Regions from separate parts of the Kitasatospora sp. NPDC004745 genome, predicted to be linked through region 1. Evidence: riboswitches for the same ligand, from Rfam matches in the RefSeq annotation. Region 1 holds a riboswitch; the other holds the start of a gene.
What was found. A riboswitch is a leader RNA that binds a small molecule or an ion and turns the genes downstream of it on or off. The one in region 1 is predicted to bind glycine.
Positions count from the first base shown of each region.

Region 2: it holds a riboswitch for glycine, as region 1 does, so the genes downstream of both, gcvT (glycine cleavage system aminomethyltransferase GcvT) here and gcvP (aminomethyl-transferring glycine dehydrogenase) in region 1, are expected to answer to the same signal.

Region 1 covers NZ_JBIALK010000017.1:12,806-18,804, reverse strand. Annotated here, with positions in the region: gene ACFYUY_RS25080 (DUF5999 family protein) at 1-140, shown strand, start outside; gene gcvP (aminomethyl-transferring glycine dehydrogenase) at 246-3,146, opposite strand; glycine riboswitch at 3,382-3,485, opposite strand; gene ACFYUY_RS25070 (PRC and DUF2382 domain-containing protein) at 3,709-4,836, shown strand; gene ACFYUY_RS25065 (MFS transporter) at 5,060-5,999, shown strand, end outside.
Region 2 covers NZ_JBIALK010000012.1:53,109-59,107, reverse strand. Annotated here, with positions in the region: gene glyA (serine hydroxymethyltransferase) at 25-1,293, opposite strand; gene gcvH (glycine cleavage system protein GcvH) at 1,420-1,794, opposite strand; gene gcvT (glycine cleavage system aminomethyltransferase GcvT) at 1,883-3,004, opposite strand; glycine riboswitch at 3,237-3,342, opposite strand; gene ACFYUY_RS20470 (enhanced serine sensitivity protein SseB C-terminal domain-containing protein) at 3,531-4,334, shown strand; gene ACFYUY_RS20465 (enhanced serine sensitivity protein SseB C-terminal domain-containing protein) at 4,451-5,380, shown strand; gene ACFYUY_RS20460 (ABC transporter permease) at 5,853-5,999, shown strand, end outside.

The sequences.
Region 1 (5,999 bases):
CCGCCGTCACGGTGGCCTGCCACCCGGAGCAGGGCTGGAGCCTGCTCTGCAACGGCGTCCTGATGTTCGAGGACACCGGAGAGCTGCTGCCCGACGGCCGGGTGATCGCCCCGCGCCGCGCCGTCGCCCACGCGGCCTGACCGCGCCGGCGGGGGCAGCCGCCGCGGACGACGACGGGCAGGGCCCCGGCGGATCGCTCCGCCGGGGCCCTGCCGTGCGCGTCACCGCGCGGGGTCTGGACGCGGTCAGACGCCGTACTCGTCCAGCGGCGGGCAGGAGCAGACCAGGTTGCGGTCGCCGTACGCGCCGTCGATCCGGCTGACCGGCGGCCAGTACTTGTCCGCCGGGTTCACGCCGGCCGGGAAGACCGCCTCCTGCCGCGAGTAGCCGTGCGCCCAGTCACCGGCCAGGGCGGCGGCGGTGTGCGGGGCGTTGCGCAGCGGGTTGTCCTCGGCGGCCCACTCGCCCGAGCCGACCTTGTCGATCTCGGCCCGGATCTCGATCATCGCGTCGCAGAACCGGTCGATCTCGTGCAGGTCCTCGGACTCGGTCGGCTCGATCATCAGCGTGCCGGCCACCGGGAACGACATCGTCGGCGCGTGGAAGCCGTAGTCGATCAGGCGCTTGGCGATGTCGTCCACCGTCACGCCCGTCTCCTTGGTCAGCGGGCGCAGGTCGATGATGCACTCGTGCGCGACCAGCCCGCCGGGGCCGGTGTAGAGCACCGGGAAGTGCGGGGCCAGCCGCTTGGCGATGTAGTTGGCGTTCAGCACCGCGACCTGGGTCGCGCGCTTGAGGCCCTCGCCGCCCATCAGCCGGACGTACGCCCAGGAGATCGGGAGGATGGCCGCCGAGCCCCACGGCGCCGCCGAGATCGGGCCGACGCCGGTGGCCGGGCCGGCCTCCTCCTGGAGCGGGTGGTTCGGCAGGTACGGCGCCAGGTGGGCGCGCACCGCGACGGGGCCGACGCCCGGGCCGCCACCGCCGTGCGGGATGCAGAAGGTCTTGTGCAGGTTCAGGTGCGAGACGTCCGCGCCGAACTTGCCCGGCTTGGCGAGGCCGACCAGCGCGTTCAGGTTGGCACCGTCCACGTACACCTGGCCGCCGGCCTCGTGCACCAGGGCGCAGATGGTGGTGATCTCGGTCTCGTACACGCCGTGGGTGGATGGGTAGGTGACCATCAGCACGGCGAGGCTGTCGCGGTGCTGCTCGATCTTGGCCTTCAGATCGTCGACGTCCACGTCGCCGTCGACCAGGGTCTTCACCACGACCACGCGCATGCCGGCCATCACGGCCGAGGCCGCGTTGGTGCCGTGCGCGGAGGAGGGGATCAGGCAGACGTCGCGCTGGGTGTCGCCGTTGGCCTGGTGGTAGGCGCGGACGGCCAGCAGGCCGGCCAGCTCGCCCTGCGAGCCCGCGTTCGGCTGGATCGAGACGGCGTCGTAGCCGGTCACCTCGACCAGCTGCTGCTCCAGCTGGCGGATCAGGGTGAGGTAGCCCTGGGCCTGCTCGATCGGCGCGAAGGGGTGCAGCTGGCCGAACTCCGGCCAGGTCACCGCCTCCATCTCGGTGGTCGCGTTGAGCTTCATGGTGCAGGAGCCCAGCGGGATCATGCCGCGGTCCAGCGCGTAGTCCCGGTCCGACAGGCGGCGCAGGTAGCGCAGCATGGCGGTCTCCGAGCGGTGGCTGTGGAAGACCGGGTGGGTCAGGTACTCGTCCTCGCGCAGCAGCGCGGCCGGCAGCGCGTCGGCGGCCTCCGCGACCTCGACCGCGGGGACGCCGAAGGCGGCCCAGACACCGGCCAGGTGCTCGCGGGTGGTGGTCTCGTCGGTGGAGACCGAGATCCGGTCCGCACCGTCCTGGTACACGTTGACGCCGTTGGCGCGGGCGGCCGCGGCGATCTCGGCGGCCCGGCCCGGGACGACGGCGGTGACGGTGTCGAAGAACTCGCCGTGCAGCAGCTCGACGCCGCCGGCGCGCAGGCCCTCGGCGAGGGCGGCGGCGTAGCGGTGGGTGCGGCGGGCGATGTCGGCCAGGCCGTCCGGACCGTGGTACACGGCGTACATGGAGGCCATCACGGCGAGCAGCACCTGGGCGGTGCAGATGTTGCTGGTGGCCTTCTCGCGGCGGATGTGCTGCTCGCGGGTCTGCAGCGCCAGGCGGTAGGCGCGGTTGCCGTCGGAGTCGACCGAGACGCCCACCAGGCGGCCGGGCAGCGAGCGGGCGTACTCCGCGCGCACCGACAGGTAGCCGGCGTGCGGACCGCCGAAGCCCATCGGCACGCCGAAGCGCTGCGAGGTGCCGCAGGCGATGTCGGCGCCGAGCGAGCCCGGGGACTTGAGCAGGGTGAGCGCCAGCAGGTCGGCGGCGACGGCGACGATCGCGCCCAGGCCGTGCGCCTGCTCGACGAGCGGGGTGAGGTCGCGGACCACGCCGGTGGCGCCCGGGTACTGGAGCAGGACGCCGAAGACGCCGCGCTCGACGATCTCGGCCGGGATGCCGGCGGACAGGTCGGCGACGACGACCTCGACACCGGTCGGCTCCGCGCGGGTCTGGATCACCGCGACGGTCTGCGGCAGGGTCTCGGCGTCGACCAGGAAGACGCCGCCCTTGACCTTGGTGACGCGGCGGGCCAGTGCCATCGCCTCGGCGGCCGCGGTGCCCTCGTCGAGCAGCGAGGAGCCGGAGGTCGGCAGGCCGGTCAGGTCGGAGACCAGGGTCTGGAAGTTGAGCAGCGCCTCCAGGCGGCCCTGGGAGATCTCCGGCTGGTACGGCGTGTAGGCGGTGTACCAGGCCGGGTTCTCCATGACGTTGCGCAGGATCACCGGCGGGGTGAAGGTGCCGTAGTAGCCCAGGCCGATCATCGGCTGGAGCACCTGGTTGCGGCCGGCCAGCTCGCGCAGCTCGGCGAGGACCTGCGCCTCGCTGCGGCCCGCGGGCAGGTCCAGCGCGGTGATGGAGCGGATCGCCTCGGGAACGGCGGTGTCGGCGAGCTCGGCGAGCGAGCCGTAGCCGATGGACGCCAGCATCTTCTCCTGCGCGGAGGCGTCGGGGCCGATGTGGCGGTTCTCGAAGGGGCTGGCCAGCTCAAGCTCGGTGAGGGTCGAGGCGCCGGTGGGGCGTCCCGCGTTCGGCTGGGCGTTCATGTGGTCGAGGCCTCCTGGTCACGGACCGGCGGGGGTACGCACGCCGGCGGGCCTACCCCGCTGCGGGCAGCGGAGCGACTTGGGCGGACGAACCCGACAGGCCTCCCCCTCTGTCATCGGGACCTGAGAGCTTCGCCCGCACGACACGCGGTGGCGCGCCGTCGGCTTGCACCGTCGGTGAGGGTGGTGTCGCCGGCTCACGTGCCGACGCTCCTGCCCTGCTTTCCAGAGTGACCTATCCCGCACGGTACGGATGCCTGAGAGATTCCGGGGAGGAGTTGCTCCTTCGGCGCCCCGACCAGCGGATTCCGCCGGCGGGGACTCTCCCGAGCGGGCTCGGCGGTCGCCGCCCAGGGTACCAGCGGGAGGCCGTCCGATCACGGGTGCGTCAGGTCACCCGGGGTCTACGCGCGTACCCCGGACGGCCCAACGCGCAGCCCGTCCGGCGGCGCACCGGTCGCGCCCGCCCGGTTCATGGCTTTTGGTGTGAAGTGGCGGACGGGACGGGTGCTCCGACGCCGTCCTGCGGGAGTTCCGCAGGTGCAGCGCACTGGAGGAAAGAGTGCAAACCGACATCGACCCCCGGGACCTCATCGGCCACAAGGCGGTCGACCGCAACGGGGACAAGATCGGCACGGTCGACGAGGTCTACCTGGACGACGCGACCGGCCAGCCGGAGTGGGCGGCCGTCCGGACCGGCATCTTCGGCCGGGACGCCTTCGTCCCGCTGACCACGAGCGAGTTCTCCGGCGAGGAGCTCCGGGTCCCGTACGACAAGTCGCTGGTCAAGGACTCGCCGGACTTCGGCGTCGGCCAGCACCTCTCGCCCGCCCAGGAGCTCCAGCTCTACCGCTACTACGGCCTCGACACCCCCGTCGAGGGCGGGTCGGCCAACGGGTCGGGCGACCGGCCCGCGCAGCCCGACCTCGACTTCGGCTCCACCCCGGCGGCCGAGCCCGCGAAGGCCGCCGCCCTCCTCTCCCCCGCCCCCACTCCCTCCCCGACCACCGCCACGAGCACCAGCACCGCCCCGGAGGCCAGCGTGCGCACTCTCAGCACCCTCGCTCCCGTCGCCGCCGCCGCGGCGGCGGCACCCGTCGTCGAGCCGAAGCCGCAGGTCGTCCCGCCCGCGACCACCCCGGCCCCCGGGGCGGACACCCCGTCGTCCTCCTCCCCCAGCGGCCCGCTGGAGATCACCTGCCGCGAGGAGCGCCTGGACATCACCACCGAGTGGCACGTCCTGGGCACCGCGAAGCTGCGCAAGTACGTGACCAGCGAGCCGGTCGAGCGCCGCGTCCCGGTGGTGCGCGAGCGGGTCCGGGTGGAGCGGATGCCGGTGAGCGAGGCCGAGCGCGCCTCGCTGACCGAGAAGGACATCGCCGAGGCGGTGGAGGAGGTCACCCTGCGCGAGGAGCGCCCGGTGGTCCGCAAGTACCTCGCCCCGATCGAGCGGGTCCGCCTGGTGGTCGAGCGGTACACCGCCGAGGAGGTGGTCACGGACGAGCTGCGGCGCGAGCACGTCGAGGTCCACGACGAGACCTCGGCTCCCGGCGCCCCCGGGTCCTCCTCCCAGAGCCCGGGCCACACCCCGGACCACACCGCGGGCCAGAGCCCGGACCACGCTCCGACCCCCGGCTCCGCCCCGGCTGCCGACAACGGCCGCCCCGCGGCCCTGCGCCCGCTGTCCTGACGCCGCCCCGACGGGCTCCACCAGCCCTCCTGACCCGCTCCACCAGGCCCCCGGACCCTCGGTCCGGGGGCCTCGCGCTGCGCCCGGACGGCACCGCTCGGCCCGCCGCCGGCACCGGGATCCTTCGACTTTGCCAAAGCTTCACCGATCGATATTTGACACTCTGAAGTATCTCCCGGCATGGTTACTTCAGTTCATTCACTATGTACGGGAGGAAGCAACCGTGAGTGAGGCACCCCAGCCCACCATCGCGGCCGAGAAGCAGAGCAGCGCCCGGGTCCTGCCGGCCCTCATCCTGGCGATGCTGTCGTTCAGCGTGGTGCAGACCGCGGTCGTCCCGATCCTGCCCTCGCTGGCCAAGGAACTGAACGTCTCCGCGTCCAGCATCACCTGGCTGATGACCGCCAACCTGCTCTCCGCCGCCGTGCTGACTCCCCTGCTGGGCCGCTTCGGCGACCTCCGGGGCCGCAAGCCGATGCTGCTCATCTCGCTGGCGGGTCTGGTCGCCGGTTCGGCGCTGGCGGTCAGCACCCACTCGTTCACCTGGCTGGTCGTCGCCCGTGTCCTGCAGGGCGCCGGCGGTGGCGTGCTCCCGCTGGCGATCAGCATCGTCCGCGACGAGCTGCCCAAGCAGAAGGTGACCGGCGGCGTCGCCGCCATCAGCGCCTCGATGGGCGTCGGCTCCGGCCTCGGCCTGGTGGCCACCGGTCTCCTGCTGGAGCACTGGAGCTACAAGTCGATCTTCTGGATGGGTCTGGCCTTCGGCCTGCTCGCCGTCCTGCTGGTCGCCCTGCGCGTCCCGTCCGACCCGGTCACCGACAAGGACGGCGGCGCCGACCCGCTCGGCGCCCTCACCCTGGCCGGCTGGCTCTCCGCGCTGCTGGTCGCGGTCAGCCAGGGCAACCACTGGGGCTGGACCTCCACCAAGACCCTCGGCCTGTTCGCCGTGGCCGCCGTCGTCGCCCTGATCTGGGGCGTCATCGAGACCAAGGTCGCCCACCCGCTGGTCGACATGCGGATGATGTCCCGCCCGGCCGTCGCCTTCACCAACCTGGCCGGCCTGCTGATCGGCTTCGGCATGTACGGCTCGTTCATGGTGATCAGCAACTTCGCCCAGACCCCGGAGAAGCTCACCCACTACGGCTTCACCGCGACCGTCCTGC
Region 2 (5,999 bases), on a different contig from region 1:
CCGCCCGGGCGATCACCGGAGTGATCAGAGGTTCGGGTACAGCGGGTACTTCTCGGCCAGCGCGGTGACGCGGGCCTTGAGCGCGGCGGCGACGGTCTCGTCGAAGGCGGGCTTGAGCGCCTCGGCGATGATGTCGGCGACCTCGCGGAAGTCCTCGGCCTGGAAGCCGCGGGTGGCGAGGGCCGGGGTGCCGATGCGCAGGCCGGAGGTAACCATCGGCGGGCGCGGGTCGTTCGGGATGGCGTTGCGGTTGACCGTGATGCCGACCTCGTGCAGCCGGTCCTCGGCCTGCTGGCCGTCGAGCTGGCTGTTGCGCAGGTCGACCAGGACGAGGTGGACCTCGGTGCCGCCGGACAGCACCGAGGCGCCGGCCTCGGCGACGTCGGCCTGGAGCAGGCGCTCGGCGAGGATCCGGGCGCCGTCCAGGGTGCGCTGCTGGCGCTCCTTGAACTCCTCGGACGCGGCGACCTTGAAGGCGACGGCCTTGCCGGCGATCACGTGCTCCAGCGGGCCGCCCTGCTGGCCGGGGAAGACCGCGGAGTTGATCTTCTTGGCCCACTCGGCCTTGGACAGGATGACGCCGCCGCGCGGGCCGCCCAGGGTCTTGTGGGTGGTGGTGGTGACCACGTCCGCGTAGGGCACCGGGTTGGGGTGCAGCCCGGCGGCCACCAGGCCGGCGAAGTGCGCCATGTCCACCATGAGCAGGGCGCCGACGGCGTCGGCGATCCGGCGGAACTCGGCGAAGTCGAGCTGGCGCGGGTAGGCGGACCAGCCGGCGATGATCAGCTTCGGCTGGTGCTCCTTGGCGAGGCGCTCGACCTCGGCCATGTCGACCTGGCCGGTCTTCTCGTCCACGTGGTACGCGGCCACGTTGTAGAGCTTGCCGGAGAAGTTGATCTTCATGCCGTGGGTCAGGTGACCGCCGTGGGCCAGGCTCAGGCCCAGGATGGTGTCGCCCGGCTGGATCAGCGCGAACATCGCGGCGGCGTTGGCCTGCGCGCCCGAGTGCGGCTGGACGTTGGCGTGCTCGGCGCCGAACAGGGCCTTGATCCGGTCGATCGCGATCTGCTCGACCACGTCGACGTGCTCGCAACCGCCGTAGTAGCGGCGGCCGGGGTAGCCCTCGGCGTACTTGTTGGTGAGCACCGAGCCCTGGGCCTCCATGACCGCCACCGGGGCGAAGTTCTCGGAGGCGATCATCTCCAGCGTGGTCTGCTGGCGGTGCAGCTCGGCGTCGACCGCGGCGGCGATCTCCGGGTCGAGGGAGTGCAGGGACTGGTTGAGAACCGTCATGGTGTGGTCTTCCCGGTGGAGGAGGATCAGGGGTGCCGTGCGGAGCGCGCCCTCGGAAGGGTGGCGGGCGACGGGTGGTCGGCGCGGGCGGGCCGCCGCGCTGCGGCCCGCCCGGTCACGAGCGGGTCAGGCCTTGATGAAGGCGTTGTACTCGTCCGCGGTGAGCAGCTTGCCGGTGGACGCGACGCGCACCTTGAACAGCCAGCCGCCCTCGAAGGGGGCGCTGTTGACCAGGCCGTTGTCGTCCAGGACGTCCTGGTTGGTCTCGACGACCTCGCCGGTCACCGGGGAGTACAGGTCGCTGACCGACTTGGTGGACTCCAGCTCGCCGCAGGTCTCGCCGGCGGTCACCTCGTCGCCGACCTCGGGCAGCTGCACGTAGACGATGTCACCGAGCGCGTCGGCGGCGTGCTGGGTGATGCCGATCGTGGAGACACCGTCCTCGGCGGCGGTCAGCCACTCGTGCTCCTCGGTGTACTGCAGGTGCTGGGGGTTGCTCATGGCGTCATTCTCCAGGATGGGAAGCGGGTACGACGAAGCGGGCCGCCGCGCGGACGGCTTCGACGTGGGTCTTCGGGGGAGTGGGGGTTCAGCGGGCGCGCTTGTAGAACGGCAGCGCCACGACCTGGACCGGCTCGTGCTTGCCGCGCACGTCCACCGCGACGGTGGTGCCCGGGGCGGCGTGGGCCGCGTCCACGTAGGCGATCGCGATCGGCTGTCCCAGGGTGGGGGACGGCGCGCCCGAGGTGATCCGGCCGATCGGCGCACCGTCGGCGGAGACCACGGTGTACTCGGCGCGCGGCACCCGCTTGCCCTCGGAGACCAGGCCGACCAGCACCCGCGGCGGGTTGGCCTCGGCCTCGGCGGCGGCCTTCTCCAGGGCCTTGCGGCCGACGAAGGCGCCCTCGTTGGTGGTCTTGTCGAAGCGGACGACCCGGCCCAGGCCGGCGTCGAACGGGGTCAGGTCGGTGGAGAGCTCGTGCCCGTACAGCGGCATGCCCGCCTCCAGGCGCAGCGTGTCCCGGCAGGACAGGCCGCAGGGGACCAGGCCGTGGCCCTCGCCGGCGGCGGTCAGCGCCTGCCAGACGGCCTCGGCGTCGCCCGGGTTGCAGAAGATCTCGAAGCCGTCCTCGCCGGTGTAGCCGGTGCGGGCGAGCAGCACGTCGCGGCCGGCGACCTGGGCCGGGAGGATCGCGTAGTACTTCAGGCCGGGCAGGTCGGCCTCGGTGGTCTTCGCCAGGATCGCGGTGGACTCCGGGCCCTGGACGGCGATCAGCGCGTAGGTGTCGCGGTCGTCGGTGACGACGGCGTCGAAGCCCTTGGCGCGGGCGATCAGCTCGTCCAGCACCAGCTGGGCGTTGGAGGCGTTGGCGACGACCAGGAAGGCGTCCTCGCGCAGGCGGTAGACGATCAGGTCGTCCAGGATGCCGCCGTCCTCGGCGCAGATCATGGTGTAGCGGGCGCGCAGCACGCCCAGCGCGGAGACGAAGCCGACCAGCGCGTGGTCCAGCATCTCGCCGGCCTGCGGGCCGGTGACGGTGATCTCGCCCATGTGGGAGAGGTCGAACAGACCGGCGCGGTTGCGGACGGCGAGGTGCTCCTCGCGCTCGCTGCCGTAGCGCAGCGGCATGTCCCAGCCGGCGAAGTCGGTCATGGTCGCGCCGAGGGCGCGGTGCAGCGCGTCGAGCGCGGTCAGGCGGAGGGACGACATGGCCAGGAACTCCTCGGTCGGGGCACTCAGGGGTGCACGCGCCGGAACCGGGCCCGCTCGGGGACCGACCCCTGCGCGCGGGCATGCGGCGGCGTGGGTCTCCCCATCTGTCGTCGAACCTGAGAGCTTCACCGCCCACCTGCCCGCAGCTGTTTCCAGCATCCAGGACAGCATGGCGGCTTGCACCGTGGGTGGGCGCGCGACAGGGCCGTGCGCCGCTTTCCAGATGTGCCTAACCCGTGCGGTAGGGGGGCCTGAGAGATTCCGGGGAGGACTTGCTCCTTCGGCGCCGGCTGTACCACCTGAGGGGGTACTCCGGGCTCTCCCGCGCGGGTTCGAGCGGCCGGTATGGAGTTGTGGGGCCCGGCGGCCCACTGCGCCGTCGAACGCGCACATCATGGCACGTCCGGGCCGCGGGCGGGAGAGGGGCCCCGGTCACGCCGCGTGATACCGAACACGGGCCCTAAACTGCTCCGCGTCGGCGTAGCACAGGGCGGCCGAGCGGCAGAGGGCGGATCAGGCGCGCATGGGGTACCCGGTGGAGCAGCAGCAGGGGTGGGGCGGGCCGGAGTCGGCGCCGCCGGGCGGCGGGTGGCCGGCCAACGAGCTGGAGCAGGTGCTGACCGCCGCGCTGGGCGACCCGGGTGCGACGCCCCGGGTGATCGAGGTGCTGGCCCGCAGCCAGGTGTGGATCCCGCTGCCGGCCGGCGGCGACCCGCAGGGGCAGTCGCTGGACCTGCCGACCGTCGAGCTGGCCGGTGACCCGTACGTCCCGGTCTTCTCCTCGCAGGAGGTGTTCCTGCAGCAGGCGCCGGGGATGGCGTTCGCGGTGGCACCGGCCTGGGAGTTCGCCCGCGGCCTGCCGCTGGGCGTCGGCATCGCCGTCAACCCGGAGGCCGCGGTGGGCATCCCGGTGCCGCCGCAGGGCGTGGCGGAGCTGCGCCGCGGTCCGCGGGAGGACCGCTGGGACGCCGCCGGCGAGGCCCTGGCCCCCACCGGCGGCCGGGTGGCGCTGCGCGAGCCGGTGCCGGGCGAGGACCCGGAGCACTTCCTGGCCGCCTGCCGCGCGGAACTGTCGCTCCTCCCCGGAGTGTTGACCGCCCGCCGGGCGCTGGCCAGCATCGAGGGCGAGCCGACCGTGATGTTCGTGGGCGTCCAGTTGGATCCGGCGGCCCCGGCCGACCCGGCCGCGGTCAACGAGGCGCTCGGCCGGGCCCTGGGAACCGCACCGCTGCCGGGGGGCGTCCACCTCGTACTGCTCGATCTCGCCGACGATCCGGTGGTCGAGTGGCTGCTCGCCCGGGTACTGCCTTTCTACGCGCGGGTGTGAGCGGCGTTCGTTCGTAGGCACGTCGCCGTGGCGGTGGCCGGTGCCGCGCCATAGGGTGCGTGCAGACGGCCGACGGGCCGGCTGGGTTGAGGAAAGAGGCGCGGCGAGGTGGGCGCATGAGTGCGGGAGCGGTAGCGGGCGGTGCACCGGGGCCCTGGGGCCAGGCGTCCGCCGGGCGCCCCGGGGCGGATCCGGGCGCGCTGGAGCGTGCCCTGCGCGAGGTCGTGCCGGAGCGCTACGACGCGTACGAGCAGCTGCTGCACGCGCTGGCCGACGGGCAGGTGTGGATGCTGCTCTGGCACGGCACGCCGGGCAGCCCGGACGCCCAGTACGGGAACATGGAGATCAGCGGCCACGGCTACGCGCCGGCCGTCACCTCGCCCGAGCAGCTGGCGGCCTCCGGCTGGGCCCGGGCCCACGAGGTCATCTCCGGGCGGGAGATCGCGGCCTCGCTGTACCGGACGCGCTGGGGTCTGTGGCTGAACCCGCACGCGCCCGGCGGCGGGGTGGGCGTGCCGTGGGCGGACCTGCGCCGGATCGCGGCGGGCCTGGACCGGCTGCCGGCCGGTCCGCTGAAGCTGAGCGAGCCGCAGGTGAACGCCCAGCCGTTCTTCGCGCTGCTGGAGCGCCAGGCGGGTGAGGTGCGCGCGGTGCGCGCGCTGCGCCGGGCCTGGGTGCAGCCGGCGGTGGGGGAGCCGTACCTGGCGATCGGTCTGGACCTGTACGAGAGTTCGCCGCCGGCGGTGGAGGCGGTGCGCGCGCTGATGCAGCGGGCGATCGCGGTGGCCCCGGAGGGGCTGGCGGTGTCCACCGTGGCGATGGCGGACGAGTACGACCCGGTGGCGCTCTGGATGCGGGCCAACGCCCGCCCGTTCTACGACCGCGAGGGCGGCCGGCCGCCGGCGGCGACCGGGCCGTACCCGCCGGTGCCGCCCCCGGCGTACCACTCGCAGCAGGCGCCGGGCTACGGCTACGGCACCCAGCCGCCCGGGCCGGGCTGGCACGGGCAGCCGCAGCAGCCGTGGCCGGGCTACCCCGGGCGCTGATTGCCGGAGCGACTGCGGTCAGCGACTCCGGTCGAAGTCATTTCCGCGAAGCCGACTTGATTGTCCGTCAAGTCGGCTTCGATGCTTTCCGGACGAATTTCCGATTCGGCCGTCCGGTCATCTTGACATGCCTGCTGCAGTCGTGTGAAGAGCGATATGCCGCAGATCGATGACGTGCATGCCAGCAGATCACAGTTGGGCATCTGTCGGTTGTCAGGTCTGGCGTAAGCCAAGTCGCATGGCAGAGAGTTCTGCGCAACGCACCGCGCATTGGAACCCCACAAAGGTGAGCGCGTACGCCGACCCGCTCGTCCACGCGAAGCCCATCCCGCGTGGTGGCAGTGCCTGTGCACGACGCACTGCCGCGAACACCCGCTCCTGCTAGCACCTTTCGCACGTCCGCAGCCGCACCGCCGAAGCCGGCGACCGGCACCCGTGGGCCGGCCACCGTCGGCGAGGGGACCAACTGACCATGACCGCATCCGTGACCACCGCCGGGAACGAACCGGAGGCAGCAGCCCCCGCCGGCCCGGCCAAGAAGATCGAGGGCCGCTCCCTCGGTCAGATCGCCTGGACCCGCTTCAAGCGGGACAAGGCCGCCGTCGTCGGCGGCGTCGTG